3 regions of the Blautia sp. aa_0143 genome follow, and region 1 is predicted to be linked to each of the others. Evidence: predicted binding sites of a transcription regulator. Region 1 holds the regulator's gene; each other region holds the start of a gene.

Region 1 (10,172 bases):
CAGACAGTGCACGACGAACCGGCTCAGCAGTCATCTCTACAAGGTCATGTGTCAGCTCATCAAATTTAGCTCTTGTAAGGTTCATATCGAAATGCTTCGGTCCCTCAGCTGTAGCTGTGATGAACGGAAGGTTGATGTTTGTTGTTGTTGCGGAAGAAAGCTCTTTCTTAGCTTTCTCAGCTGCCTCTTTCAGTCTCTGAAGAGCCATCTTGTCGTTGCTTAAGTCTACGCCCTCTGTTCTCTTGAACTCAGCAAGCATGTAATCTGTAACTTTCTTATCAAAGTCATCTCCACCAAGACGGTTATTACCAGCTGTGGAAAGAACCTCGATAACGCCATCACCGATCTCAATCACGGATACATCGAATGTACCACCACCAAGGTCGTATACCATGATCTTCTGCTCTTTCTCATTGTCAAGGCCATATGCAAGAGCTGCTGCTGTAGGCTCGTTGATGATACGTTTTACATCAAGACCTGCGATCTTACCTGCATCTTTGGTAGCCTGACGCTGAGCATCGTTGAAGTAAGCCGGAACTGTGATAACTGCCTCTGTTACTTTCTCACCAAGATATGCCTCTGCATCCTTTTTCAGTTTCTGAAGGATCATTGCGGAGATCTCCTGTGGAGAATATTTCTTGTCATCGATGGTTACACGGTAATCGGTACCCATCTCTCTTTTGATAGAGGAGATCGTTCTGTCTGCATTTGTAACTGCCTGACGTTTTGCAGGCTCACCTACCAGACGCTCTCCTGTTTTTGTGAATGCTACAACGGATGGTGTTGTTCTTGCGCCTTCTGTATTTGCGATAACTGTCGGCTGTCCACCTTCCATTACGGCTACACAGCTGTTTGTTGTACCTAAGTCAATACCAATAATCTTTCCCATGATTTTTTCCTCCTGTTTTAGTCTGTATCTGTTAAAATAAAGTTTGTTGTCAGTTAGTTCGCAACCTTCACCATACTGTGGCGTACTACGAAATCCTTGTAAGTGTAACCCTTCTGGAATTCTTCCACCACGATGTTCTCTCCAACCTCTTCATCCTCCACATGCATCACTGCATTATGGAAATCCGGGTTGAATTCCTTTCCCACTGCTTCGATCGGCTTCACACCAAGCTCATCCAGTGTTGTGGTAAGCTGCTTGTAGATCATTTTCATTCCATCTGCAAAAGCATCGCCTTCCTGTGCCTGTGCAAGACCTCTTTCGAAGTTATCCACAACCGGCAGGATCTTTTCAACGATTTCTTTTGCTCCGATGATGTACATGCTGGATTTTTCTTTTTCCGTTCTTTTACGGAAATTATCAAATTCAGCCATGGTACGCTTCAGGCGATCGGTAAGTTCCTCCACCTTCTGCTCAGATTTATCTTTTTTCTTCTTTCCGAAGAAGGAAGTTTTTGATTTTTCTTCTTTTTTATCCTCTGAGGCAGCTTCTTCGCCTGGAGTATTATTTTCTTCCTCCGGCAGATCTTCTCCCTCCGGTGTCAGGTTTTCTTCTTCCTGATCTCCGTCAGTTACGGGGATTTCCTTCTCCGCTTCCTGCTCTTCGGATGTTTTCTTTGTTTCCTCCGACACTTTTTTTCTACCGCCTTTCTAAGTTTTCTTCTTTTTCAAAACGTCATCCAGATGATTCTTCAGTTCCTTCAGACTGTCCACTACATTCTCATAATCCATTCGTTTGGGACCGATGATCCCGATGGTTCCGTACATTCCGTCTCCCAGTTCATATCTGGCAGTTACAATGCTGCAGTCCTTCATGGTCTGGATTGGCATCTCATCACCGATGTAAACCTGAATTCCTGTATTCTCTCCATCTGACATCTGTTCTTTTACAAGATCGGCAAGTTCATGCTTCTCCTCAAATGCGGAGATCAGCTCCGTTGCCTTCTCTTTATCGGCAAGCTCCGGATACTTGAAAATGTTAGTTGCACCTGAAGTATAGATCTCCATATCTTCCTCTTCCACATGAATGGTGGCTGCCACTGCATCCAGAACCGTTGCCACCACACCGCTGTGGCTGCCTGCCTGTTCCTTCAGTCTGGCGATCATCCCAAGGTTGATATCCTGGATTGGAATCCCATTGAGATTGGTGTTAAGAAGAAGATTCAGTTTCAGGATCGTCTGGTCGTCCATTTCCTCATCCAGATTGATGATCTGGTTCCGGACTGTGTTGTTGTCACTGACAACCACTGCCACAAGCTGAAGCTCGCTCATCCTCGACAGCTGGATGAACTTGACCTTGTTGCCGCTGTACTGCGGAACGGAAACCATGGTAGCATAGTTGGTATTGGAAGCAAGAACCTTCGCAACCTTCTTAAGCACCTTATCCATCTTATCTGTCTTCTCAATGATCAGATCTCGCAGCTCTGCGACCTCCGCTTCCTTCTCCTTCATCAACTCATTGACGTAAAGTCTGTAGCCCTTATCTGAAGGAATCCTTCCTGCTGAGGTATGAGGCTGGACGATATAGCCCATATCTGTCAGGTCTGACATTTCATTTCGGATCGTTGCGGAACTGACATTGAGATCCGCATACTTGGAAATGGTCCTGGAACCAACCGGTTCTCCGGTTTCCATATAGGTCTTGATGATTGCTTTTAAGATTTTTTGCTTGCGCTCATTCAACACCTCTTCCATGAATCCATCTCCTTTCCTTTTTATTCTTTCCTGACGGATGTTGATTCTTTTTTTACATCTGTTAGCACTCATTTTAGTGGAGTGCTAACATCTACAGTCTTTAAGATATCACCATGTAAAATATTTGTCAATATGTTTTGAAAAAAAGTTCTTATTTTTTCAAAACAAAAAAAGCATCAGTACGATGCTTTTTTGTAATACTGGTCTATGCAGTTCTGTGCCCCGGCAAAAAATTCCGCTTCTGTTTTCTGTCCCAGCATATATTTCTGAAATTCCGTTCCCATGGACGAAACGGCTTCTATGGAATCGGCACACAGTGGTCTTGCTTTCAGCTTATAATCTTTCAGATATTGCCGGATCATTTCAATGCCATCCAGATCAAAATTCTTATCCTCGATCACATCCAGTCTTGCCGGACACATTTTTGTCAGCTGTCCGTAATTTTTACTGGCCTCATATCCGGACACATACTGAAGGAACTTCAGAGCTGCTTCTTTATGATCAGAATTTTTATTCAGTACATACTGCCAGGTTGCGATATTGGTCACCTTCTCGTCAAATTCCGGAAATGGTGCCATATGGATCTTATCTTTTCCATACACGCCTGCATTCTGAAAAGTACTCAACACACCGGTATACATAAACATACATCCATACTGGCCGTTTATAAATTTTTCATTCAGCTGGTCATGCTGGTCGATCAGATTCTCCTCTGATATCATCCCTGTATCCAGCATTCGCTTCATATATTCTGCCGCTTCTCTTGTTTTCGGATCCGTCCAGTCTGTATAATCTCCTCCGAAAAAATCGACATACTCGCTGATACTATTATATATGTAAGAAATCTCCCATGCATCCCCATATGCATATTTTCCCGTATTCTGAAGCTTTTTCTGAAGGATCTCAAGATCACTGAGACAGGAGAGTCTGTCCAGACCAGCCTGATCCAGCAATTCCTGGTTCACCCAGAATGCCATGATATCCATCCTGAACGGTACCGAAAAAATATGTCCGTCTGACATGCATATTTCTTTCAGGTATTCCTGCAGAAAATTCGCCGCTGTCTCCTCTGTCATAACCGTATCTTCCAACGGAAGAAGAAATCCCTTATGTTTAAATTCGGATATCATCTCATCATTTACTGTGATCAGATCAACAGAATCATCTCCTGATGTCAGAAGAGTTGCTATTTTGGCCTGGCGATTGTCCGCATTGGCCGGACATTTTTCAATATGGATCTTTATTCCAAGATCTTTTTCCGCCTGGCTGATAAAAGAATCAAAGCCTTCTGTGCCTGCATCCACATGAAGGATCGTCAGTTCCTGTCTGTTCTCCGGCACAATATCAGATGCAGCCTCCTTCTTCTGGACTCCACATCCTGTCACTGCCAGAGCCAGGGCAAATACCCCGCAAAATACCTGTTTTTTCAATCTCTACCACCCTTTTTATCTGGGCCATCTATCCTCTTTTGACATCAACGGCTGGAACGGTGCATGAGGAAGTGTCTGATACCAGTACGCTACACTTGCCACATCATCCTGTCGTTCAAACAGGCCACGGTATCCGACGCCTATCTGCTGAATCGTAACGCGAAGATCCTCTTCAAAGCAGATTGGATCCTGTAAATGCCATCTGTAAAAGCCTCTCATTGGCGGGCAGTCATCATTATGATAAAAATTGTGGATCAGCTCGTCATGGGCAGAATAATACGGATATCCCAGATACGGCGTGTTATAATTCTGTTCCACGGTTTTTCCATCCACCTGTTTGGCAAAGCTCCAGGAACCACCAAAGTAATCTTCCGTTCCTGTTCCACAGATGGTCGGATACTCCTCATCTCCGTCAATATAAAACTTCATTTCTCCCTCGCCCCACCAGTAACGTTCCAGTGTGGTAAGTGCCATGTAGGTTCCTATATAATGGCCTTTTCCTTTTACTCCATCCAAAATTGTATAATCTTTTGTTTTTTCTGTCAACCGTTCCCTTCTCCACTGCGCATGGAAATAAGCAATATCGTCCGGAAGCTCATCATAGAGACAGTAATCTACCTGATAAAAGAAAGCCGGGATTTTATTTGCATGCTGGTTTTCCAGTGTGATCTTTGCTTTCTTCTTAAACGGCATCGGGAAATAGCAGTTAAAGCCCCTGTTTGGAACAACAGCCACCGGAACAGAATTTACAAAACATTCCCTTCCGAATCCGCAGCAGAAGAAATCACCCAGAGGACTTTCCACGGAAGGAGTTTCCTCGTCATCCCAGTACATACGGATTACAAGATCTCTCAGTACAAAGCAATCTGCCTCTGTAGTCTTGTTATCAACGGTGATCCAGATATGATTGATCTGTCCCGGTCCTTCCATTTCTGCCAGAGTTACCACAGTTCCCGGCTCAATATCCCTGAGACACGGGCTTCCTTTTCTGGACGGTCCCAGATGACTTGCAGCCATACCGCCTCTGCCTTTTTCTCCATGAGGATTTTCTGCGTTGATCGCACGGCTTTTTCCATGCTTTGCAAGTGCGATCCCTCCCAGTCCGCCTGTAAATGCCTGATACATATCTGTTTTCTCCTCTCTTTTGGAAATTAAAAATATTATATTTACGCTTTTACTCCACCTGCCATGATACCATCCATGATCTGTTTCTCAAAAACAGCTACAAAGATAATGATCGGAAGAAGGATGATCCATCCCATGGCGCTGACCAGATCCCACGGAACTCCATACATGTTGTCACGTAACGGAAGCTGTACGATGGAAACAGAAAGTACCTGAATACCATTTGAATAAAACAACGGTGTGAAAAAGTTATTCAGACAGGTAATAAAGTTGATAATGCAAACCGTAGCGATTGCCGGCTTCATCAGCGGCAGAACGATCGTAAACAGTCTCTGTGAAAAAGATGCGCCGTCAATAGCAGCTGCCTCCTCCAGTGAGATCGGGATCTCACCGACAAAGTTTCTGAGGATCAGAACCGTAAACGGTATAACGGTACTGATATAAAGAAGGATAAGTCCCGGATATGTATCATACAGCTTTACCTTCTGCATAAACTCATACAGCGGGCGGGCTGTGACAACCTCAGGGATCAGCATGGTAGCCAGAACAAACGCAAATGCAACAGAAACTCCCTTTGAGTTAAATCTTGAGAAGCCATAGGCAGCCATTGCACACAGCACGGTACTGATCACAAGTGTAATGCCTACGATCAGAACTGTATTTCCGATCTTTGAAAGCAGTCCTACATTCTGTATCAGAAATTTATAGCTTTCCAGTGTGGGATGATCCGGAAGATAATCGATCGGTGTTTTAAACAATTCTCCTGACGGTGTGATCGAAGAAATAAAGATCCAGTAAACCGGGAACAGGATCAGAAAAGCCACAACTGCAAACAGAACCCATCTTCCAACGGCTACCACTCCATGATAAACATTATATTTTCCTGTATTCTTCACGATAATTCCCCCTAACTGTCAAACTTATTCATAACACGTATATTCAGCCAGCTGAAGATCGCCATTACAACAAACAGCAGCATAGCCAGCGCCGAAGCATATCCTACGTTTAGATTTGTAAATGCTTCTGTTGTGATTCTGTATGCGATCAGCGCAGTATCCTCTCCAGGGCCTCCAGATGTCATGGAATAAACCAGATCGAAGGTTGTCAGTCTCCAGAGTGTGAACGGAATACATAAAGTCAGGACATTTTTTGCGATCAGCGGAAGTGTGATCCGGAAAAAGCTCTGGATCCCGTTTGCACCGTCTACCTTTGCTGCCTCATAGATATCGCCGGAAATAAACTGAAGTCCGGAAAGTACAAGAATTGCAAAGAACGGAAGGTCCTTCCACAGGTCCATTGCAATTACCGCTGCTCTTGCAGTACCTGTATTGATCAGCCAGCTGTTCTGGTAACCCGGTACAAACCAGCGGATAAAATCATTGATCAGACCATAATCATTGTTAAATGCCCATTTTGCAGCCATACCGGCTACTACTGCAGGCATAGCCCACGGGATCAGCACGATGGTCCTCAGAAAACGGCGGCCTTTGAATTTCATATTCAGGATCAGTGCCAGGATAACTCCGAGGATCACATGAAAGATCATGGAAGCAACCACAAATATTGCCGTAAAGCTGATCGATGTGAGCACTTTAGGATCAGAAAATACCTTCAGGTAATTCTTGAAGCCTATAAATTCATTGATACCTGCAAGGATACTGATATTAAAGAAGCTGTTTTTCACAGTCATCAGAATGGGATATACTGTTGTAAAACCTCGAATCAGTACAACCGGCAGGATCAAAAGCCATGGTATCCACTTCATATTTTTTTTGCTTATTGTCATGGAACTTTCCTCCCTGTTCATCAAGCAATGTAAAGCAGACTTTTACCTCTGCTTTACATTGCTGTTTTTTTATATCTTTTACTTATACATATCTACCACATCCTGAGCCTTCTTGCAGAACTCATCAACTGTAATCTCGTCTTTCATACAGGACTGGAAGATTGTTCCCATATCGCTGATAAATTCCATTGTCTGTGCCACCATCGGACGTCCCTGTACATTGCATTCATTTGCATATCTGCTGTACATTTCTTTTGCCGGGTCAGAATCCGGAACTACCTTCTCTGCAACATCCTTTCTTGCAGGATATCTGTCAAATGCTTTATAGGAAGCTTCCATTCCGCCTTCATCAGCCATATACTGGAGGAATTTCACAGCTGCATCTTTATTCTTGGATGCTTTGTTGAGAACATAGCTCCAGGAATCTGTAAAGATCGCACGCTCTCCCTTGCCGCTGAAATCCGGTACCATTTCCATGTGGATCTTATCTGCGCCAAGCATATCTGCCTTTGCATAATCTGTTCCAAGGCCCCACATGAACCAGCATCCGTATTTTCCGTCATTGATCTTCGGATTCATCTGGTCATATTTATCTGCAATCTGTTCGATGGATGTTTCTTTATTAGCAACCAGATCGTGAAGGAACTGAACTGCTTCCTTGTTTTCCTCTTTGGTCCAGTCAAAATAATCGCCGCCGAACATGTTTACAAACTGTGCAAGCTCGTTAAATGCATAGGTTTTCTCCCAGGAACCGCCGTAGCCGAATCTTCCGTCCTTGGAAACAGCCTTCATATACTTCATGAAATCCTCTTTTGTATCAATGGATTTGATTCCGACCTCATCCATGATCTCCTGATTTACCCAGAATGCAAGATATCCTGTATAGCCTGGAACACCGACGATGTTTCCGTCCTTATCTGTGATCATATCCTTTACATATCCCTGGGCAAACTGATCAGCGATATCATCTGTCATTACTGTATCGTTCAGTCCTTCCAGCCATCCGGAATTTTTAAATGCCGCGCTCATCTCATCGTTGATCTCAATGACATCCACGGAAGTATCTCCTGTGGAAAGCATTGTGGTGATCTTCTGCTGACGGGTATCTGTATCTGTAGGTGCCGCAATTACATTAATGTTCAGGCCCGTGGCATCTTCCACATTTGCAAGCCAGTCCTCAAAATCCGGGTCTGTGGTGTTGACGCTGTATAAGGTAAGATCATATTTTTCCTTTGCGGAAACAGTAACCACGTTACCTGCCATACCCACAACCATCGCTGCTGCCAAAACTGCACTCATTACTTTTTTCTTCATATCTTTCTTCCTTTCTGGACATTTTCGTGTTTGTCCACACCTGTTTTTGATGGTTTAAGGATACCAGAGAGCCCCCTCATTCTAAATACAATATTTTATGATTTATTTATATTATTTTTCGTTCTCTTGTATTTTTGTTGTTAATTTTTTATAATCCTTTTATATAATCTATATTTGTAACGGCTTTTTTCACAGCTGGATTCGGTTTCATTAATTTGTTTTTGACATAAAGGAGAATATGTACTATGAAATTCCACAAATGTATCCCACCCATTTTTTCCTCATTTCGCTATAAGCTCCTGCTCGCATTTCTGATCGCAACTATGGTACCTCTGATTTCCCTGACCTTCATCAGCTATCACATTTCCTATAACATTGCCAGAGATCGTATCATCGATTCTGCCGTAATGACTGACAAGCAGCTGGTCTCTCAGCTGAACGACCGCCTCGGTCAGGTTGAAAATGTAGCAGATACCATACAGTTTCAAATGTACTCCCTAAATCAGCCTTCCTCTAATAAGGTAGATGCACTGAAAAAATTCACCACTGTAAAAAACAATATTTCGCTGTATAAATCCACATTCGATTTCTTCCATATATATGTTTTTCTGCAGCCCGATCAGCTCGGTTCAAAAGAAAGCCTGTACTTCTTTTCCACAGATGAGCTTTCTGCATATGGTCTGGATAAAAATATTGTTTCCGGTTCAGGCTTTTCCTCTGTCTGGATACCGGTTTCCAATATGCCTCTGCCTAAAATACTGTCCACAAAAAAATCATCTGCCGATGTGATCCTCTGCGTCCGGGCACTGAAAAATCAGGCCACCGGTATTCTGGAATACGCCTACGGCATTGCTCTGGACACCTCAGAGCTTACCACTTATCTGCAGCCTGCTGCTTTGGATTCCCGCATATACAGCTACATTCTCACAGATCACGGAGAGATTGCAGCAAAAAATACATCCTCACTGAATTTATCCGGAATTTCCAAAGCACAGTTTCAGAAACTCAAAAAAAATGCAGATTCTTCTTTTCACAGCGGCGAAAAATATTATAACTGCTGCACCTTAAGCAATGGCTGGCTTCATGTTACCGAAATCCCGGAAAGCTATATTCAGGGCAACACGCACATCCTGATCCGTGCCTTACTGATCACTGTCCTTATTTTCTTGCTCCTTACTGTTATCATCGTTATCCTGTTTTCCGAAAATCTTACCCGGAAGATCACTGCACTTTCCTATGCAATGGAAGCCTTTCAGCTGGGATATGACCCGGAACATCTATCTATCGTTACTGTTCCCCACCCGGATGATCCTTCCAGGTATGATGAGATTGACAGACTGGGCATCACCTTTGAAGATATGCAGCACACAATAGCCGGAAACCTGAAGTCCATTGTAAATCTTTCCGTAAACGAAGAACGTCTGAAATACCAGCTGCTCCAGTCACAGATCAATCCGCATTTTCTTTACAATATCCTGGGATCGATCCGTACCTGCCAGTCCCTTGGAAAGCTTGACATTGCTGATCAGATGATTGCAAATCTGACTGCCTTTTACCGTCTTACCCTGCGTAAATCAAAGGAACTTATTCCTATTAAAGATGAATTGGAAATTGCCCGGCTTTATCTGGAAATGGAAAAGCTCTGTCATAAAGATAATCTGGACTGGGAGATCGAAGCAGAAGATGGAATCGAAAATTTCCTGATCTGCAAGTTTACACTTCAGCCATTTCTCGAAAATTCCATTCTGCACGGAATTTCTTCGGGCACACCAGCTGTTTTCATTTCGATCCATGTTCTTTATGGCGATGATACGGTTGTGATCTCCATTGAGGACAACGGTGCCGGCATGGACTCTGAAACCCTTGCACAGCTGCGC
Region 2 (10,172 bases), on a different contig from region 1:
CCAGCATATCCACAGGCTCATTTCCAAGGCGTTCTACAACCTCACAGTAATCCTTTGCAGATTTTCCACAGACATTGACGATGATCTTTGTATCATATTTTTTAAGGAACGGAATATCTCTTTCACAGAAAACATCAATCCCCGGATTCTGAAGACCAATGGCATTGAGCATTCCGGATGCTGTCTCTGTCACTCTCGGTGTAGGATTTCCCGGCCACGGTACATTTGCCACACCTTTTGTCACAACTGCGCCAAGTCTGTTCAGATCCACAAATTCACTGTATTCCGCTCCGGAACCAAATGTTCCGGACGCTGTCATCACCGGATTCTTAAGTTCTACGCCGGCAAGATTTACATTCATTCTGCTCATAGCTCTACCTCCGTGCTCAGGAATACAGGTCCGTCTTTACATACTCTCTTGTTATGGACATGAGAATGAGAATCCACATCTTTGGATTTGCACACACAGGCAAGACACGCGCCTACGCCACAGGCCATACGCTCTTCCATGGAGATCCAGCACGGAATTCCTTTTTCAAGGGCATATGCCTTGATGGCACGGAGCATCGGGGCAGGTCCGCAGGCAAAGATCGCATCTGCCTCAAGATCGTTCTCACGGATGGCATCCATAACATTTCCCTTTGTTCCTGCAGAGCCGTCTTCTGTTGCCACATAGACATCTCCATAAGCTTCAAATTCCTTATTTAAAAACAGCTCATCTCTGTATCCGAGAACCATGATCTTTTCTGCGTCCAGCTGTTTAGCAGTTTCCAGCATTGGCGGGATTCCGATTCCTCCACCCATGAGAAACACTTTTTTGCCTTTTACTGCATCCAGCGGAAAACCATTTCCCAGAGGTCCCATAGTCTCAATGGGGACCCCTGCATGAAGTCTGGAAAATTCCTCCGTACCGGTTCCTTTTCCTGTAACGCGATATACCAGTCTCAGTTTTCCTTCTGCTTTATCGATCTCACAGAGACTGATGGGTCTTGGCAGAAGCTTACCGCCATTGCGGCTGTAAAGTGATACAAACTGTCCCGGCACTGCATTTTTTCCAATCTCACCTGCATCCAGCCACATACTGTAAATATCTGTACCAATACATTCCTGGCTGAGTATCTTACAGGGCTTTTTTGTTTTTTTACTTTCTGATGTACTCATAAAATGCCTCCTGTATTATCTGTTCTCCAGCGCACCGCTGATATCCGCGATCATATCTTTTACTGCCGCTCTGGAAGCATCTGCGTAATTTTCAGCGCCAAACTCTTTATATTTCTCCTGCTTATATGCAGCGATGATTCCTCTGGAAGAGTTTACGATAGCACCAAGTCCGTCCTCATTAAAGAAATGGACAAGATCTGCGCCCTTTCCACCCTGAGCACCATATCCGGGAACAAGGATAAATGTCTTCGGCATGATCTTTCTTAATACCTTTCCCATTTCCGGATAGGTCGCACCTACAACAGCACCAACATAACTATATCCATCACCCATAAGCTCATCGCCCCATTGTGCAACCTTCTCACCTACCAGCTCATAGAGCGGGCGACCGTCGATGACACGATCCTGGAACTCACCACTTGATGGATTGGAAGTTTTGACCAGAACAAAGATACCCTTTTTCTCTTCCTTACATACATCCATAAAGGGTTTCACACCATCAGAACCAAGGTATGGATTGACCGTTGCAAAATCCTCATCAAAACCTGCATATTTTTTTGAGCCTACCTGAACCTGTCCCAGGTGACCAACTGCATATGCTGCAGATGTGGAACCGATATCACCTCTTTTGATATCACCGATCACAACCAGATCTTTGGCTTTACAATACTCAACCGTTTTCTTGTATGCGATCAGTCCCGGGATACCAAACTGCTCATACATGGCGATCTGTGGTTTCACTGCCGGGATCAGATCACAGGTCGCATCCACGATCCCTTTGTTATACTGCCAGATTGCTTCTGCAGCGCCCTCCAGAGTCTCTCCAAACTCTGCAAAAGCCTTCTTCTGGATATGCTCCGGAATATAATTCAGCATAGGATCCAGTCCTACAACGATTGGTGCATTTGTTTTGCGGATATTGCTGATCAGTTTGTTAATCATGATTCTTTCTCCTCCTGGTTTTTAAATACAATTTTTCCGTCACAGATGGTATAAAGCACTTTTCCCTTTACTTTCCAGCCATCAAACGGTGTGTTATGTCCTTTGGAAACAAATTTATTTTTATCGATAGCATACTCCTGCTCCGTATCCACGATGATCACATCTGCCGGATGGCCTTTCTGGAGAGTTCCTCTGTCAAGCCCGAGGATTTTCGCCGGGTTCAGGCACATCTTCTCAACCATCTGTTTCAGTGTGATCACATCTTTTTCCACCAGCTCTGTATAGGTGAGCGGAAGGCTTGTTTCCAGACCTACGATCCCAAATGGTGCATTCTTCATAGAACCTGTTTTTTCCTGTGCACTGTGCGGTGCATGGTCCGTGCTGATCACCTCGATGGTACCGTCCTTCAGGCCCTGTTTCAGCGCTTCCACATCCTTCGGTGTACGGAGCGGCGGATTCATCTTGTAATTCGGGTCATCTGTTTTAATATCATCGGATGAAAGGATAAAATGGTGCGGGCATACTTCAGCTGTGATATTGTCGTATCCTTTCTCTTTTACGATCTTCATCATCTGAGCATCCCCATAAGTGGAACAGTGGCAGAGATGAAGATGGACTCCTGTCTCCAGCGCCAGAATGATATCTCTGGCTGTAATGGTATCTTCCACTGCATTGCAGATTCCGGGAAGCCCCAGTCTTTTGGCGTTCTCATCCTCATTCATGCATCCATCTCCACGTAGATCGATATCTTCACAATGGTCAAAAAACGGCACGCCACATTCTGCCGCGATCCTCATTGCTTCTTTACAAAGCGCTGTATTCATCACAGATTTACCATCCTCGGACACTGCCGGGATCCCTGCTTTCACCATTCCGGCAATATCTGCAAGTTCAGTACCCTTTTCTCCCATGGTGGCTGCACCTGCCTGAAGTACATGAATACCGGAAACCTGCGCCGCCTTGTTATGTACATAGTTTACCCGGTCCGGATTATCAATAGTGGGAGTTGTATTTGGCATAGCAACTACAGTTGTCACACCACCACGTGCTGCCGCAGCAGCACCACTCTTGATATCTTCCTTATGTGTCTGGCCCGGATCACGAAAATGGACATGAAGGTCGATAATTCCCGGCATGACCAGCTTTCCTTTCGCATCGATCACACGGTCGCCGTCTTTCTTTTTCAGCTTCTGGCCTATTTCCGCAATGATTCCGTCTTCCAGATAAATATCGCCTGTTTTATCCGTATCTGTAGCCGCATCGACGATCCGGCCTCCTCGAATCAGAATCCCCATTTCTGTTCTCCTCTCATCCTGTATTTTCAAAGCAGATCCTTCAATCCGCTTGTATTCTCCTATATCATACACGAAATCTCTCTATTTATAAAGATTTTTTTTACAAAGCAATTTCGCCCCTTTTTACACCCCGGAATTGTTGGAATTTTCTCCTTGACATTTCAAAACACGGGTTATATAATCAGAGCATGGCAAAATATTTAATGTAAAATCACTAGTTTTTAGAGATTATATTTACATGAATATAGTCTGTAAAATCTGGTGATTTTTTATTATCATCAGAAGGCTATTTTAATTTTTTTTATTTTTATGGAGGTAACACAAAATGAACAAGGGAACTGTAAAATGGTTCAACGCAGAAAAAGGTTATGGTTTTATCACAGGTGAGGACGGACAGGATGTATTCGTACACTTCTCCGCTATCAACGGTGAAGGCTTCAAATCTCTTGAAGAAGGACAGGCTGTATCCTACGACTTAACAGAGGGCGCTCGCGGAATGCAGGCTGCTAACGTTACAAAGTTATAATTCTATAACCATAAAAAACGTATAAGTCAAAACGGGGCTGCTTTATGGCAGACCCGTTTTTTATTGCATTGTATTTATCCTGTATATAAAAATCCCCGGGATGCTTCAACACATCCCGGGAACCCATCATTTCATATGTGTTTTCTATTCCGCACTGTCTGAAGATAATCCGGAAATATAATCTGTCAATGCAGAAGTATCCATCACAGTATCCACCTTCACACTGGCTTCCTTCGCCTGGATCTTGGCATATGCGGAATATCCGATCCAGCCTACAAGCAGAACCGCGATGAGGATCCATGCCGCCATCTCAAGTACAAATTCTGCGCGTTCCTTCTTCAGGGCACTGTTTCGCGAGTATTTGTTGTTTTTATATTTGTCAACTTTCTTCTGGCTCATTGTCTTTCTCCTTTGCCGCTTCAGTACTTCGTACATTATAGCACACTTGTTTTCAAAAGAAAAGCGGCAACTCCCTGAAGAAATGTGATAATTTTCTGAACTGGAGATTTTCTCTGATCAGACTGCTACGATAACGCCACCATCGTTGGCATACATACTGCTGACACCGGCAGTATCCATAACTACGATCTTTGCTGGGTGCAGTTTCTCACGGATAGCCTCCTCCAGCATCTTCGCTCTTTCCGGACAGTTGCAATGAGTGATGGCAACTGTCTTTTCCGGGATGTTGATCCCCTTCTCTCCAATGTGATCCACCATTTTTACGATTGCTTTATTCATGCCTCTGGCCTGATCCAGCTGACAGATCGTTCCTTCCGGAGTAGCTCCCATAACCGGCTTGATCTTCAGTGCACTGGCCACCAGAGCTTTCACTCTGCCCAAACGTCCGTTCTTGCGCAGAGTTTCCAGATTCTCCAACACAAAAAATGTGTTCATCTCTTCAATATATTTCTCTACTTCACTTACTACTTCTTCAAAAGAAAGTCCCTTTTCTTCACACTCCACGATCTTCATGGCAATCAGACTCTGACCACCGGATGCAGATTTGGAATTAAATACATGAACCTTTTTCTCCGGCTGCTCTTCCAGGAACAGGTTTTTTCCAAGAATCGCACTGTTATAGGAACCACTCAATTCTGCCGATAGCGTCACCGCATAAATGTGTTCCGCATCACACTCATATGCCTTCATATAGCGTTCCGGAGAAGGGCATGCAGACTTGGGGCATTCCGGGCAGGCCGCAACCTTCTTTAAAAAATCTTTCTGATTGAAATTCTCATCATCTATAATATTCTCACCGCCCACCGTCAGCGTCAGTGGTATGGATTCAATCCTGCCGTCATTTTTCCATTCATCTAAAAGCTCCCCACAGCTATCTATCGCAATCTTATAGCTCAATTATATCGTCCTCTTTTCCATTATATGTAGTATTCAATACCACATCTATCGTATCACATAAACAGATATTTGAAAAGAGTTTTTTAAAAAGTCTGTCCTTTTTTCTTTATCTGAGATATAATGTCTACACGCGATCACATAAAAGAAAGGAAGTGCGGCATGCTTGCATTAAAGATCACAGATATCCGGGATTTCACAAACAAACTTTTTATAGGAGAAGTATTTGACAAATTCTGTCTGTCCGAAGCGACTGTGACTACTTTTAATACTTTTACCATTGATGGCAGGCTTCAGAAAGATTTTTTTGATACAGACAGCATGAACAGACTCACAGAGCACGGCCGGACACATTCTCTCTGGAAGGACATCAGACCTTTCTGCTGGTCTGTGATCCGCGGTAAGCGTACGCCCTTAAGCTTCAGGATCGTGCTGCATTTAAGTCGGAGTGGAGTTGAAGCCGCAATGAGAAATACAGATTTCGGAATTTCCTCCGAACAGATAGACGGACTATTCTTAAATCTTCAATTTAAAAATAACAGCCTTCTTTGTACTACCGGAACCTCTCTTAAAACATTCTCTATGGATAAACGCCCAGAGCAGCTCTGGGATGATATGATCCTGAGCTTTCTGTCCAGGAATCAGATTCTTTTTGAAAGGCTATAGTCAATTCTCTTCTTCTATTTCCCTCAGGTAATACGCAAGCATATCAATAAATTCACTGTTGGTAGGCTTGTATTCCAGAGGATATCCTGCAATCTCATCCAGCAGTTTTTTATTTCCTTCCCAACACACATTTACCATTGTTCTGATATCATGCTCAATATTGGTAGGTGTTGATCTGTACTTCCGCGCCAGGCATGGATAAATGTCCTTTGTGATCCGCAATGGTTTATACTGATACCCCATGGAAATCTTTACCGCTTCCGCAACGAAAAAATATCCTTTGTATTTCGAATTTGCACCAAGTCTTCTGATCAATCCATACACCTTTTTCATACATTTGTTCCTCCATTTCATTTTTTTCTCTTTTTAAAAGCACTCCCTTATGTATAATACGACAGTTATCTATATTTTTCGCTTTCTTCTGAAAATTTATTTTATACATATTAGATACTAATTTAAATTTTTAGTCATATTTTACAGGTTATTTTTATTTAATATCTATTATTTTATTTAAAATTCCTATAATTGTGTTAAAGATACACATATTGTTATAAAAAAAGCAAAGGCTTTGCCCCATTACGGGCAAAGCCTTTCGATCATTTTATATGTCGTTTTATTTTGTAAGGACCATAAGGATATCGTTGCTTCTCTTTACAAATTTTGTCATTTCTTCAGGAGAAAGCTGTTTATGGCTCATCATTGCAAGATCATAAAGCTGTTCACAGATCACCGGAACATACTCTGATCCCTGATTTTCTGCTATAAATCTTACAAGAGGATGATTTGCGTTCAGTACAAGTACTTCCTGACCACCGAACATATTCGGATCCATTCCGTACATATTGTACATTTTCATCATATCCTGCATACGGCGACTCTCCTCAGGAAGAGTGATCATCGCTGCAGTTCCCTCATTTTTCAGCTTCTCTACTTTTACTTCAAGTTTATCCTTGCCAAGATTCTTACGGAACACCTCAGTAAGTGTCTTGACTGTTGCTTCATCCGCTTTTCCGTCTTCACGAAGCTCTTCTGTCAGATCTGCATCAATTCTCTTGAACTGGATCGTCTGATCCTGCTGTTCAAGATGGGAAATAAACTGTGAATCGATCACATGCTTCAGCAGTACAGCATCTTTACCCGCTTCACGGAACATATTAATGTACTGGCTCTGCTGTACCTCATCGGTCACATAATAGATCACCGTTTTTTCCGGTTCCTCATTCTGGGATCCTTCAGAAGCTTTCTCCTCTGTCTTCTCCTCTTCAGCTGCTTTTGTTTCTTCTTTTTTATTTTCCTCAATGCAGTCTTTCAGGGTAAGATATTTGCCATCCAGATTCTTAAAGAGGATATAATCGTTCATCTTCTCACCAAATTTCGCATCCTTGATGCATCCAAATTTGATAAACGGGCTGATATCATCCCAGTACTTCTCATAAGACTCTCTGTCTGTCTTGCACATTCCGGTGAGCTTATCTGCTACTTTCTTGGTGATGTATTCAGAAATCTTTTTCACAAAACCATCATTCTGCAGTGCAGAACGGGAAACATTCAGTGGAAGATCCGGACAGTCGATCACGCCTTTCAGAAGAAGAAGGAATTCCGGGATCACCTCTTTGATGTTATCTGCAATAAATACCTGATTATTATAAAGCTTGATGGTTCCCTCAATGGAATCATACTCTGTCCTGATCTTCGGGAAATACAGGATACCCTTCAGGTTGAACGGATAGTCCATGTTCAGATGGATCCAGAACAGCGGTTCCTTGTAATCCATAAATACCTTACGGTAAAATTCTTTATACTCTTCATCCGTGCACTCATTTGGGTGTTTCATCCAGAGCGGCTGTGTATCGCTTAAGGATACCGGCCGTTTATTGATCTTTACTTTATCTTTGGCAGGAGAAACTTCCACAACTTCTTTCTCGCCTTTATCATTCTCCTTTTCCTCTGTCTTGGCATCCTCATGGATATGCTCAACTACCACATCATCTTCACGGAGATCTGCCTCATCGATCGTTTCATACTCCTGTTCAGCATTTGCTTTGGAAAGATAGATATTTACCGGCATGAAAGAACAGTATTTCTCGATAACCTCTCTCATACGATATTCATTGGCAAACTCCAGGCTTTCCTCATTGAGGAAAAGAGTGATCTCTGTTCCCGGTTCTGTTTTGTTTCCGTCTGCCATCTCATACTCCGTACCACCGTCACAGGTCCAATGTACCGGTGTGGAACCCTCCTTGTAAGAGAGAGTATCAATATGAACTTCATCTGCAACCATAAATGCAGAATAAAATCCAAGTCCGAAATGACCGATCATCTGATCATCCGTTGTTTTATCCTTATATTTCTCAAGAAACTCTGTGGCACCGGAAAAAGCGATCTGTGTGATATATTCCTCTACTTCATCTGCTGTCATACCAATACCGTTATCGATAAACTTCAAAGTTTTCTGATCCGGATCAACGATAACATTTACAGCCGGTTTGTAACCTTCCGGGAATGTATAATCTCCCATAACTTCCAGCTTTCTCAGTTTGGTGATCGCATCGCATCCGTTGGAGATCATCTCTCTTACAAAAATATCATGGTCGGAATATAACCATTTCTTGATAATCGGAAAAATATTTTCACTGTTGATTGATAAACTTCCATGTTTTGCTGACATATATGTCACTCTCCTTTTGTTTTTATTTTTATTTCTGATGTTCCGACAGAGCCGGAAACCTGTTGTTTTTTTCAATAAATATATACTAATACGACTTTTTACAAAAGTCAAGAAAAATTTAGCACTCATCATTATAGAGTGCTAGTAACAGCATATAAAACGGATCTCTATGTGCAAAAAAATCCCTCCGTACATTTTTTGTACGGAGGGTGCTGTAAAACTATCTTCTACATTCTGTTCTTATTTTTTCTTTCTACGATATACAAGGATTCCTCCAATACATACCACAGCCACGATCAAAATGATCACAAATGTCATGATCGGTGTACTGTCTCCCGTCTGCACTGCAGATTTCTGATTTGTCTGTGTCACTGCCGGACTCGGAGTCGCAGTAAGAACTGCTGCCTGTGATACCGTAAAAGTAACCGTACTTTCTGACTGTGTACCGGTATCCTTCCAGCTGGAGCCGTCGTATTTCTGCTGTCCAAAGGTAACTTTCAGAGTATATTTTCCCGGCTTGCTGACACGGAATGTTGCAGTATAAGGCTCTCCATCCCAGGTACGGGTCTCTGTGATCTTCCAGCTCTTCGGCTGATATCTGGTATCTCCCTTACGCGGGTTTGTATTATCCATTCCTGCACCAGCTGCTGTAAAGGTGATCTTTGTATTGGTATCATACTTGCCATTGGAATCAATGCCTGTGATCTTATTGTCCGATGCAGCGGCTTCCGTGCCCTGATATCCATTTACTGTAATACTTACTGCGATCACTGTACTGATCTTGTTGGGATTCTTAACCCCCTCCGGAAGAATGACGGTACCTTTTACATTAAATATCTGACGTTCTGCAGAAGACGGATCATAAGAAGATCCCTTAACATCCCATTTAACAGATGCCTTCTGCTCTCCCTTTGTTGTAGTGATCTTTACTGTTCCCGGAAGCTTCAGGGCTTTCTGGGTTTTCTGGGTTCCATTGGGTAGATCTTTGATATCGGATGGCTTTTTGATGCCTGTAAGGTTATTCGCCTTCTTACCGTTATCTGTTTTTTTCTTTGTAACGCTGAAATGGACATTTACATAAGCTTCCACATTTGCATCATTGGCGATCACAATGTCTTCCAGATATTCCCCCTGTGAAAGTCCGCTGACCGGCTGTACGCTAAAGGTTGCATTATCTCCTGCTTCCAGCTCTGTGGCGGAAAGTGTACCAATTGTATATGCATTTGATGAAGGCTGTTTCAGAACGATCTTTGTATTTCCGGTGTTGGTAACTGTAACTTTCTTCGCATCAGGAAGTTCCTTATAGCCTTCCTCTTTGGTTCCAAACTCCAGACTATCTGTTACCGAAAGACCGGGATTGGGTTCCGGTTCCGGTTCCGGCTCCGAAACTGTAAATTCCAGCCGGACTTCAGCCAGTGTGTTTCCGGTATTCTGATCTGTCACAGAAATCGTATCGCTGTGATCTCCGACCTGAAGACCGGTCTTGGGCTGTACGGTAAAGGTTGCCGCCTTATCTCCGGGATTGAGCACTTCCGCAGAAGGCTCTCCCACCTCATAATCC
Region 3 (10,172 bases), on a different contig from region 1:
ACTGTTGATGTAAAAATACCAGCGGATCGCATCTGCGCCGTATTTGTTCAGTGCATCAAACGGATCTACTGCATTTCCCTTGGACTTACTCATCTTCTGTCCGTTCTCATCCTGTACATGTCCCAGAACGATTACATTCTTATACGGAGCCTTATTGAAAAGCAGTGTGGACTCAGCAAGAAGGGAGTAGAACCATCCTCTTGTCTGGTCAACAGCCTCGGAGATGAAGTCTGCCGGGAACTGCTGCTCGAACAGGTCCTTATTCTCAAATGGATAATGATGCTGCGCAAAAGGCATTGCTCCGGAATCGAACCAGCAGTCGATTACCTCCGGTACACGGTGCATAGTCTTGCCGCAGTCCGGACACTTCATGGTGATATCATCAATGTATGGACGGTGAAGCTCGATGGTCTTCGCACGCTCGTCACCACTCTTCTCATAGAGATCCTGGCGGCTTCCTACGGATTCCATATGTCCGCACTCACACTGCCAGATGTTCAGTGGTGTTCCCCAGTAACGGTTTCTGGAAATACCCCAGTCCTGAACGTTCTCAAGCCAGTCACCGAAACGACCCTTACCGATGCTCTCTGGAATCCAGTTGATAGTATTGTTGTTACGGATCAGATCATCCTTTACTGCAGTCATCTTGATGAACCAGGACTCACGTGCATAGTAGATAAGCGGTGTGTCACATCTCCAGCAGTGCGGATAATCATGCTCGAATTTCGGTGCGTCAAAAAGCTTGCCCTCTTTGTCAAGGTCTGTGAGGACCATCGGGTCCGCTTTCTTTACGAATACACCTGCGTATGGTGTCTCTTTGGTCATGTTGCCCTGTCCGTCTACGAACTGTACGAACGGAAGGTCATACTCACGTCCGACACGGCTGTCATCCTCACCAAATGCAGGTGCGATATGAACGATACCGGTACCATCACTCATGGTAACGTAGTTGTCACAGGTTACGAAATGAGCTTTTTTGCGCTGTTTTGCTGCTGCCTCTCCTGCACATGCAAAAAGCGGCTCATATTCTCTGCGCTCAAGGTCTGTTCCTTTATATTTCTCAAGGATCTCATATGCAGGCTCATCATCCTTTGCAAGCTTGCCGAGAACCTTGTCCAGAAGTGCCTCTGCCATGTAGTAGGTGTAGCCGTCTGCTGCTTTTACCTTGCAGTAGATCTCATCCGGGTTTACACAAAGTGCAACGTTGGACGGAAGTGTCCATGGTGTTGTTGTCCATGCCAGGAAGTATGCGTCCTCACCAACAACCTTGAAACGTACGATCGCAGAGCGCTCTTTAACAGTCTTGTAGCCCTGAGAAACCTCCTGTGCGGAAAGCGGAGTTCCACAGCGTGGGCAATAAGGAACGATCTTAAAGCCTTTATAAAGAAGACCTTTTTCCCAGATCTCTTTCAGCGCCCACCACTCGGACTCGATGAAATTGTTGTCATATGTTACATACGGATGCTCCATGTCAGCCCAGAAACCAACGGTAGAGGAGAAATCCTCCCACATTCCCTTGTATTTCCATACGCTCTCCTTACACTGCTGAATGAACGGCTCCATTCCGTACTCCTCAATCTGCTCCTTGCCGTCAAGGCCAAGCTTCTTCTCAACCTCAAGCTCAACCGGAAGTCCGTGAGTATCCCATCCTGCTTTTCTCGGAACCATGTACCCCTTCATTGTACGGTATCTCGGGATCATATCCTTGATAACTCGTGTCAGAACGTGTCCGATATGTGGCTTACCATTTGCGGTAGGCGGTCCGTCATAGAATGTGTATGTCTCGCCCTCTTTACGGCTGTCCATACTCTTTTCGAAAATCTTGTTGTCTTTCCAGAATTTCTCGACTTCTTTTTCACGGTCAACAAAATTCAGATTCGTGTCAACTTTACGATACACAATATTTACCTCCTGTGTCTGATTACTGGCTGCTGCCTCATCTGTAAGGCCACAGCGGATTGTTTCTTCACAGATACCTGTTCGTGCCAATGCTTCGGGCACTTATAAAAAAAGACCCCATCCTGTAAAAGGACGAAGTCTGATTCGCTGTACCACCTGTTACATTATACGGGCCTGTGTCCGGATCCCTGCGTCTTCTGCTGTGTTCTTATGCTCTGTGTTATGGCGCGGGCTGTTGTTCCATGTCTGTTCATGGCGGACAATTCTTTGTATCTGCCGATATATGTTCCCTGTAACGGAGGAAATCCGTCAGTTCTTACTTAAAGATCATCTGTATATCAGATATTCTTCCGGCTGCTGCCGGACAACTTCGGAACTGAAGCTCAGGAGTGATATTCCGCCATATTTACTCGTCCCAGGCTCCCACCATCCCCAGTTCGCTGCAAGCTTTCCATATGGCCTACTGTCTCCATCACAGCTTTTTCTATATACGCTGTCTATTATAGGTTGGGGAAAATCCATATGTCAAGTGTTTTCATGGATTTTTCTTATTATATGTATGTTCACTTCTTCTTAATGGAATTTTCACAGACTGCAAGTGGTTTTTCCGGGAGGAAAGTGGTATACTACTACAGAATCTTGAGGGCAAAAATACAGCGTTTCATTAATACAATGCTATAATTAATGAAATACTGCACCTCATCACAAAACGGGCAAGAGTTTTTTCGGTTACTGATTTCCAGATAAATAATAACCTTCTCTCCCGGATTTATCACTGAAAGGTATCTTGTTATGAAAAATATGAAAAAACAATCCTTGCGTCGGATCTTTGCAGGCATTCTCGGCATAGGGATCCTGCTCACAGGCGCAGCTCCCTGCGCGGCGGCTGCCTATGGATACGATGAATATGGTGATCCTATCGTCACTGCCACACCGGTTCCTGATGGTCAGGCCGCAGCAGTCACGCCTGCTCACTCCAGCTATTATTCACAGGCTGCCGACACCGATTCCATTGACGGGTGGCCCAAAGGTCCCAGCATCGAAGCACAGGCTGCAGTCCTTATGGACGTAAATACAGAAGCCGTTCTTTATTCCAAAAATGCGGACACACAGCTCTACCCTGCCAGCATCACGAAGATCCTGACTACACTGCTTGCCTGCGAAAATCTGAATACTAAGACAAACATTACCGTATCTGAAAAAGCTTCCACCAGTGTAACTGCCGGAGATTCCAGTATTTATGCTGCTCCCGGTGAAAAATTCACCAGGGATCAGGCCCTGATGGCTGTCATGCTCCAGTCCGCTAATGAAATGTCTGTCGCCGTTGCGGAAGAAGTTTCCGGCTCTGTAAAGAAATTCACAGAGCTCATGAACTGGCGCGCCAAGCTTTTTGGCTGCAAGAACACACACTTTAACAATCCCAACGGTCTTCCGGATGAGAATCATTACACTACAGCCTCCGACATGGCAAAGATCGCCAAATCCGCCTGGCTGAATCCTCTTTTCCGGCGATACTGCACCAAACGTTATTACGAGATCCCGCCTACCAATAAATTTGCGGAAGCCCGCCAGCTACTCAATCATCACAAGATGATGAAAAACGGCGAATATTATTATGAAGGCGTCCGTGGCGGAAAAACAGGCTACACGGATGCATCCGGCAACACACTTGTCACCTACTGCAAACGAGGAAATATAACGCTGGTAGCCGTGATCCTGAATTCTACTTCCGCGGCAAATGCTTACAGCGATACCGCTTCTCTTTTTAATTATGGTTTTGAAAATTTTGAAAAGGTGGATATGAAGGTGTCCATGGAGCCAGTCCCGTTTAAGGTACTCCCTTGTGACAAATATATCCTTAAGAATAACGGAAACACCTATCCGTTTTATTATCAGACAAAGGTTTATGTGACTCTTCCAAAAGATATCAAAAAATCACAGCTTAACAAACGCCAGGCCGTTCTTCAGAATGCTGTCGGCCCATTGCGTCTGAAAAGCAAATATTATTATAAGAAACAAATGGTCGGATGGGGAATGCAATACGAACGAAACATCGTATCAGATCTTCTCCTGACTTCGTAACATTTTCCTGCGGCGGAGAGATTCGTGCTTTTCACGGATCTCATCCGCCGCTTCTGTATCTTCTGCTCTCAGGGTCTTCACCCCGAAATATTTTCCCTCATCGGTTTTTCGGATCCGGATCTTTCCGGCAACAGGTCCATGCTCATGGCAAAGGGCAAGGCTGTAATATACCTTGGAATTGTTGGTACTGAACCAGCGGATCTTCCTCTTGGCAGGGCATCTGCAAATGGGACACATGGTACTTACCATGGTACGGTCCTTCATCAGACGCTCCTTTGATACAAATTCCCTGGACACAAACTTGTCATGGTCTGTATAGGAAATATAGATCTCGCTGTCTCTGGATTTTGGATTCTGATATACATCCAGGGACGGATGGCGGATCATGCAGGCTTCATCGATCTCCAGGAGTATCCTGGCCGTATAGCTGGCGTCTGCCAGTGCCCGGTGAAAATCCCGGTTTTTGGGAAGCTGCAGGTAGTCTGTAGCATATTCCAGGGAACGCCGGGATATTCCATCCTCGAATTTTATGCTGAAAAGTTTCTGCACATCGTAGTAATGCACCGGCCCTGGCATCAGCTTCAGAAGATTATAGTATTTCATATTGCGCTGAAGTTCCATCACATCCTGGTCTCCCCAGGTAAAAAAGCGATACTCCTCCCCGCACCATTCCAGAAATCTGCGGATTGCCCTTGGAAAAGGGATTCCTTTTTCCAGTTCATGATAATCCACGTGGATCACTTCATGGATACTGTCGTGGATCCAGTGGTACACTTTGGGCTTGATCAGGCACTGAAAGGTATCAACGATCTCTCTTTTTTCATTTAATTTTACTGCCCCGATCTCTATGATCTCAAACGGGAGCCGACTATCCGGATGTCTTCTTCCATCCGGATTCTGGTTCCATTCCAGGTCAAATACAATATAGTTCATGGGTTTTCTGTCCTCTTATCTGACAGTGTGCGCAGATATCCTTATAAAGAGCAGGCACTGTGTTCTGCTCCTCTATATCTTATGAACGCAGCTGCTTCATGGTCTGATCCCGGTTATTTCCCGGTTCTGCATTCGGACACAGAATAAATCGCTTCAAACAGCTCCTGCTGGAAGCTTTCTGTATCTGCATCTGTCAGAATCATATCTTTCATTTCGTCTTCTTCGTGTAGCCACCAGCGAAAATCGCATAATGTAGCACCCCGTCCGGCACCGTCTGAACAATCCACATCCAGGAATACTTTTTCTGTTTTAAAGAACTCCGGATGGATGAGATACATAAACGGTACAGCAGCATGGATACTTGCCACGCAGCGATATTTGGAAAAGTTTTCAAGTACGTAGCCAGCCATATCTCCACAGGCTCTGGCTGCCGGATCACCGGACTGGCACAGCTTCATGATCTGGTTTCTGGTAAGATTACATTTCAGGGTAGCATCCAGTCCGCACATGATCAGTGGGATTCCGGAATCGAATACGATCTTTGCCGCCTCCGGATCTGCGTAGATGTTGAATTCTGCTGCCGGTGTGATGTTTCCGCCTTTTGCTGCACCGCCTGTAAATACAATTTTTCTGATCTTATTCTTTATTTCAGGAAAAACCTTCAACAGAAGTGCAAGATTAGTCATTGGTGCAGTTTCGATCATTACTACCTGCTCGCCCTCCGGAATGGCATTCAGAATGTCACGGATAAAAAGCACTGCATTGTCAGAAGCAGCCTCTGATTTTGCTTCCGGCAGTACGCAATGACCAAGCCCTGTCTCTCCGTGAAATTCTTCCGCATAAATTGCCGCTTTCACAAGAGGACGGTCCTGGCCTCCTGCCACCGGAACCTTCAGTCCGTAAAAATCCACCAGCTCCAGTGCATTTTGGGTCACTCTTTCTATCCTGGTACTTCCTGCAGATGTCGTCACTGCAAGCAGCTCCAGTTCATCCTGATGTGCTGCCGCATATGCCAGTGCGATCCCGTCATCGATTCCGGGATCACAGTCCATGATAACCTTGATCTTATCTCCCATATATTCACCTCTGTAAAAACTCTTTCCCCAATTTTATAGTATTGCCGAATTTCCGCTGTTTACCTGTTCCAAGTATAACAGAGTGAGGAAAGAGTGTAAAGTTAATCAGAATTCGTTACTGTTCACTCCGTTCTCAGCAACACTCTTCGCGATGCACAGAATTTATGCTGATCGCATAAATTCGCGCGGTATGTCTCGGGTTTTCTGTGACTTTCGCTCACACAAAACACCTCGCGGAATATTACCAGTAAACAATAATCAAAATTCACCTCTGTACTTCAGGCTGAAACGTAAAGAACCCCTCTGCCGGACATTGGCAGAGGGGTGGAAAAAAGGGGGTTATATTCATTTATATAAACAAATGCAATGTGCAATTTGGAGCTTTAATATTTGCAATATCCGTTTGGGTTGTTCCGGATATTGTTATTATGCTATATTCCATCACCCGGAGCTTGCAATCCAGTACCGGGACTTCACAATAAATGCTGATCAATCAATAGAAACAAATTTCTTCTCTTCTGCTTCTTTCTTGGTCTCTTCCTTCGGGAAGGTTACATGAAGGATTCCGTTCTCATATTTCGCATGGATATCTTCATGCTTAATGCTCGAGCCTACATAAAAGCTTCTGTTGCAGGTTCCTGTATAACGTTCTCTGCGAACATATTTACCTTTATCATCCTTCTCGTCCTTCTTCTCTTCTCTGGTTGCCTGAATGTTCAGATAACCATTCTTCAGCTGGATCTTCACATCCTCTTTCTTAAATCCCGGAAGATCGATCTCCAGTTCATAATTGCCATCTACATCACGGATATCTGTCTTCATCATATCCTTCACCTGAGGATAAGCATTGGCAGCTGCCTGACGGCCTGTCGGATATCCCATAAAATCATCAAATAAATCTTCTCCGAAAATACTTGGCATTAACATAACTCATTCCTCCTGATCTATATTCGCTGCGTGCTGCGCAGGCGTTTTTAATTTACTGTTTCTGAAAACATCTGCAAATTCTGTAAGAACTTTCTCCGGAAGATTTCTTTTTTCTCTCTTCCTTTGTTCTGTATGTACTATAACACGCATTATTAGCACTGTCAATAGGCGAGTGCTAATTTCACACTTTCTTCACATTTTCCGTAATTTTACGATCCATTTTTCCGATACATATGTCTGAAGCGCCGAAGATAGAAGGACTCCCAGGATCAGAAATGGAACTGCCTGTAAAAACACTCCCATAAATACATAAATATAATAACTGCTTTCATAAAAGAGAGCCCACGTCTGCTGAATACAGGAAAGAACATCTGTATCGGGACCATGGATTCCGTATTCAGTGCAGTGGAGATATGCTTCATGAGATCTGTCGAATAATACATCTAATCGATACCGGGACGGTAATAAGGCAGGCTACCGCACCAGATAGCATGACTGCAACATCCTGGAATAGGAACTGGGAATTAAGAATGATCTCCAGGCTATATTGCTGTGTCTGAATGTATGAAAATAATAAAATAGTTCCTCCAAGATAAGCAAACAGCAACGTATTTACCGTTGTACCGATAATTTCTTTCCCAACCTGATAGCCGGAAGCTGTAAGCTCTTTCGCTGTCAGACTGTTTTTATGAGTCCAGACTTCATATACAGAAGATGTTACAGATAATGCTGTATCGATAACAGCCCCAAGAGTACTGAAAACAGTTACAAATATTCCTACATGAAGCATGTTAATATGAAGGTCCGTACTGTAATAATACATAAAATCGTCTTCCGAAATCTGCAGCTCATTTAACCCGTAACTTCCTGATCTCCACGTAATAATATAAATCGGAATAAACAAAAGTAACATTACCAGCAGTGTAGCCAGAAAAGCCGCCCGCGTCTTTGGATTATTTCCGTTCTGATAAAACAGAGAAATATAACAGACACCTGCACCTGCCACCAATATCAGAAGCAGTACAGGAAAACCGGCAGACATCAGCATAATTGAAAAAAACAAAATTACAATATTCCCCGCCAGTGTCATAATTGACATGGCTCCACGCTCTCCGCCAATCAAGATCACCAGAAAAATTAAAATCAATGCAAGAAAAATGATCATTCTCTGACACCCCTTTTCCGTGATGGTATTTTCATAATCGCTGAAGCAATAAAAACAGATACCGGTATTGCCAGTACAATTCCAATACTTTCTATCAGAAAACGACAGATATCATATGGAATGTGGTATCTCACGATCGTTATAAAACTTATATCATTATTCATCTTAAGTATGAACATGGGAATCATGCCGCTTGCCAAAACAAACAGCAGTACATTTATCATGGTTCCCATAATATCATATCCGATTTCACGACCGGAATGTATCAGTCTTCTCAGAGAAACCGATGGATTTTTCCGCACGATCTCTCCTACTGCTGCGCTGATCGTCACCGTCACATCCATAATTGCACCAAGTCCTGTCAGCATAATATCTGCCCAGAATATATCTGCTGAATTGCCTGTACTTCCAAGGTATTCCAGATTGGAATAATCCAGATCTCCGTACATATAAATAGAAAATTCAAACAATGTCATGATCAGAAACAGAACACACAGTGTTGAAAGAACTGAGGAAAATGTTTTTCTATGAATTCCATTTAAGCAGATCAATGTAGTCAGTGAAAAAAGAACTGCGATGACATTACAGATATTTAAAATATTTTTGCCTTCTGTAAAAGCCTGAAATCCATACGCAAATATGACTGTATTCAGTATCAGTGATATGATCGTGTAAAATCCCTGCTTTCCTGTAATGCAGATCAGAAGAAAAAATAATCCTCCTGCCAGTAATGCCAGATACCCATCCCTTTTTACAGAACGTATCGTTTTTCCGGGGCTTTCCTTTGAACCGCTTAAAAGAACGGTGTCTCCTTTATGATATTTCTTGGTCTGAACCTGAGAAGATGTATATTCATTAGAGACCGTTATTTTTTCCCCTTTATGCGAACCGTTTAATATCCGTGCCGTAATATTCTGAGTATAATAATATTCTTTTGAGCCCCTGGTTCCTTCTCTGCTCAGAGTCTGTTTTTCTGTTACGGAACATATTTTTGCCAGCGGTGTATGATAAAATCGGGAATTACAGCAGGTAAACAGAACAAAAATAATATATATGCCGGCTAAAAGATATTTTTTGTGAAATATGCAGGATTTCATTAACTTCATTCCCCCTGTAGAAATATTGCAATTGTAAACGCACTGACCGGTTGCTTTTTATCGAAGTAACATTCTACGCTTTTTGAAAGTATTGGTCAATATAAGGTATACAAAAAACAGCAGCAGAACCGTTTTCACAGTTCTGCTGCCCCCATAATTATTTTAACAAATACCTAACTCCAAAAAAGCCATTATTTACAAAGCGCAGAAAATGCATCTGCAACAAACTGAACCTTGGTTCCGATAATAACCTGTACAGAAGTTTTTCCAGGTTTGATCACGCCTGCAACACCTGCAGATTTGATCACCTTATCATTTACAGCTGTAATATCCTTAACCTCAAGTCTCAGTCTTGTGATGCAGTTATCGATGCTTGTGATGTTCTCTTTTCCGCCACAGCCTTCAAGGATCTTTGCGGCAATAGCAGTATAGTCATCATTTGCAAGCTCAATATTCTTCTCTGCCTCAAGATCATCATCGTCTTCTCTTCCCGGAGTCTTCAGATCAAATTTCTTGATGGCAAAAAGGAATACAACATAGAATACAATGAATGCTGCAATTCCAAGAGGAAGGATGAGCCATGTTTTCTGTGCTGCCGGAAGTGAGGATGAGAAAAGTAAATCCATCGCACCGGCGGAGAAGCTGAAGCCTGCACGGAAGCCAAGAGCAACTGTGATCATGGTAAAGATACCGTAAAGTAATGCATAGATCACATAGAGGCCAGGAGCAAGGAACATAAATCCAAACTCGAACGGCTCAGTTACACCACAGATAAATGCACAGATCGCTGCAGATGCAACAAGACCGATGGCAACTTTTTTCTTTGCAGGTTTCGCACATCTTACCATTGCAAGTGCTGCACCAGGAATACCAAACATCATACATGGGAAGAATCCGGACATGTACATTCCAAGGCTCCAGGATACATCTGCAGAGGTTTCACCTGCCCAGAAGTGCTGAAGATCACCAAGTCCGATGGTGTCAAACCAGAAT

The links. The regulator HrcA, encoded in region 1, represses chaperone genes, less so after heat shock. The targets are predictions, from matches to a motif close to TGTTAGCACTCNNNNNNNNNGAGTGCTAACA.
Region 2: a site for HrcA is predicted at 8,728-8,758, ahead of htpG (molecular chaperone HtpG). Genes of this name have one in related genera too.
Region 3: a site for HrcA is predicted at 7,068-7,098, ahead of EAI83_RS09710 (Hsp20/alpha crystallin family protein). Genes of this name have one in related genera too.

What each region holds. Positions count from the first base shown of each region.
Region 1 covers NZ_RCXU01000019.1:1,597-11,768, reverse strand. Annotated here, with positions in the region: gene dnaK (molecular chaperone DnaK) at 1-889, opposite strand, end outside; gene grpE (nucleotide exchange factor GrpE) at 943-1,578, opposite strand; gene hrcA (heat-inducible transcriptional repressor HrcA) at 1,597-2,640, opposite strand; gene EAI83_RS10695 (ABC transporter substrate-binding protein) at 2,817-4,070, opposite strand; gene EAI83_RS10690 (glycoside hydrolase family 172 protein) at 4,086-5,195, opposite strand; gene EAI83_RS10685 (carbohydrate ABC transporter permease) at 5,237-6,091, opposite strand; gene EAI83_RS10680 (carbohydrate ABC transporter permease) at 6,103-6,981, opposite strand; gene EAI83_RS10675 (ABC transporter substrate-binding protein) at 7,060-8,295, opposite strand; gene EAI83_RS10670 (sensor histidine kinase) at 8,541-10,172, shown strand, end outside.
Region 2 covers NZ_RCXU01000005.1:116,514-126,685, reverse strand. Annotated here, with positions in the region: gene EAI83_RS03780 (dihydroorotate dehydrogenase) at 1-370, opposite strand, end outside; gene EAI83_RS03775 (dihydroorotate dehydrogenase electron transfer subunit) at 367-1,161, opposite strand; gene pyrF (orotidine-5'-phosphate decarboxylase) at 1,177-2,103, opposite strand; gene EAI83_RS03765 (dihydroorotase) at 2,100-3,398, opposite strand; gene EAI83_RS03760 (cold-shock protein) at 3,724-3,924, shown strand; gene EAI83_RS03755 (hypothetical protein) at 4,069-4,323, opposite strand; gene EAI83_RS03750 (DegV family protein) at 4,441-5,280, opposite strand; gene EAI83_RS03745 (DUF5721 family protein) at 5,440-5,943, shown strand; gene EAI83_RS03740 (sporulation initiation factor Spo0A C-terminal domain-containing protein) at 5,944-6,276, opposite strand; gene htpG (molecular chaperone HtpG) at 6,557-8,611, opposite strand; gene EAI83_RS17475 (hypothetical protein) at 8,852-10,172, opposite strand, start outside.
Region 3 covers NZ_RCXU01000016.1:50,418-60,589, reverse strand. Annotated here, with positions in the region: gene ileS (isoleucine--tRNA ligase) at 1-1,899, opposite strand, end outside; gene EAI83_RS09725 (D-alanyl-D-alanine carboxypeptidase family protein) at 2,692-3,981, shown strand; gene EAI83_RS09720 (3'-5' exonuclease) at 3,958-4,914, opposite strand; gene EAI83_RS09715 (nucleoside hydrolase) at 5,028-5,990, opposite strand; gene EAI83_RS09710 (Hsp20/alpha crystallin family protein) at 6,480-6,917, opposite strand; gene EAI83_RS09700 (YibE/F family protein) at 7,336-8,082, opposite strand; gene EAI83_RS09695 (YibE/F family protein) at 8,079-9,179, opposite strand; partial or broken gene EAI83_RS17870 (PTS transporter subunit EIIC) at 9,371-10,172, opposite strand, start outside.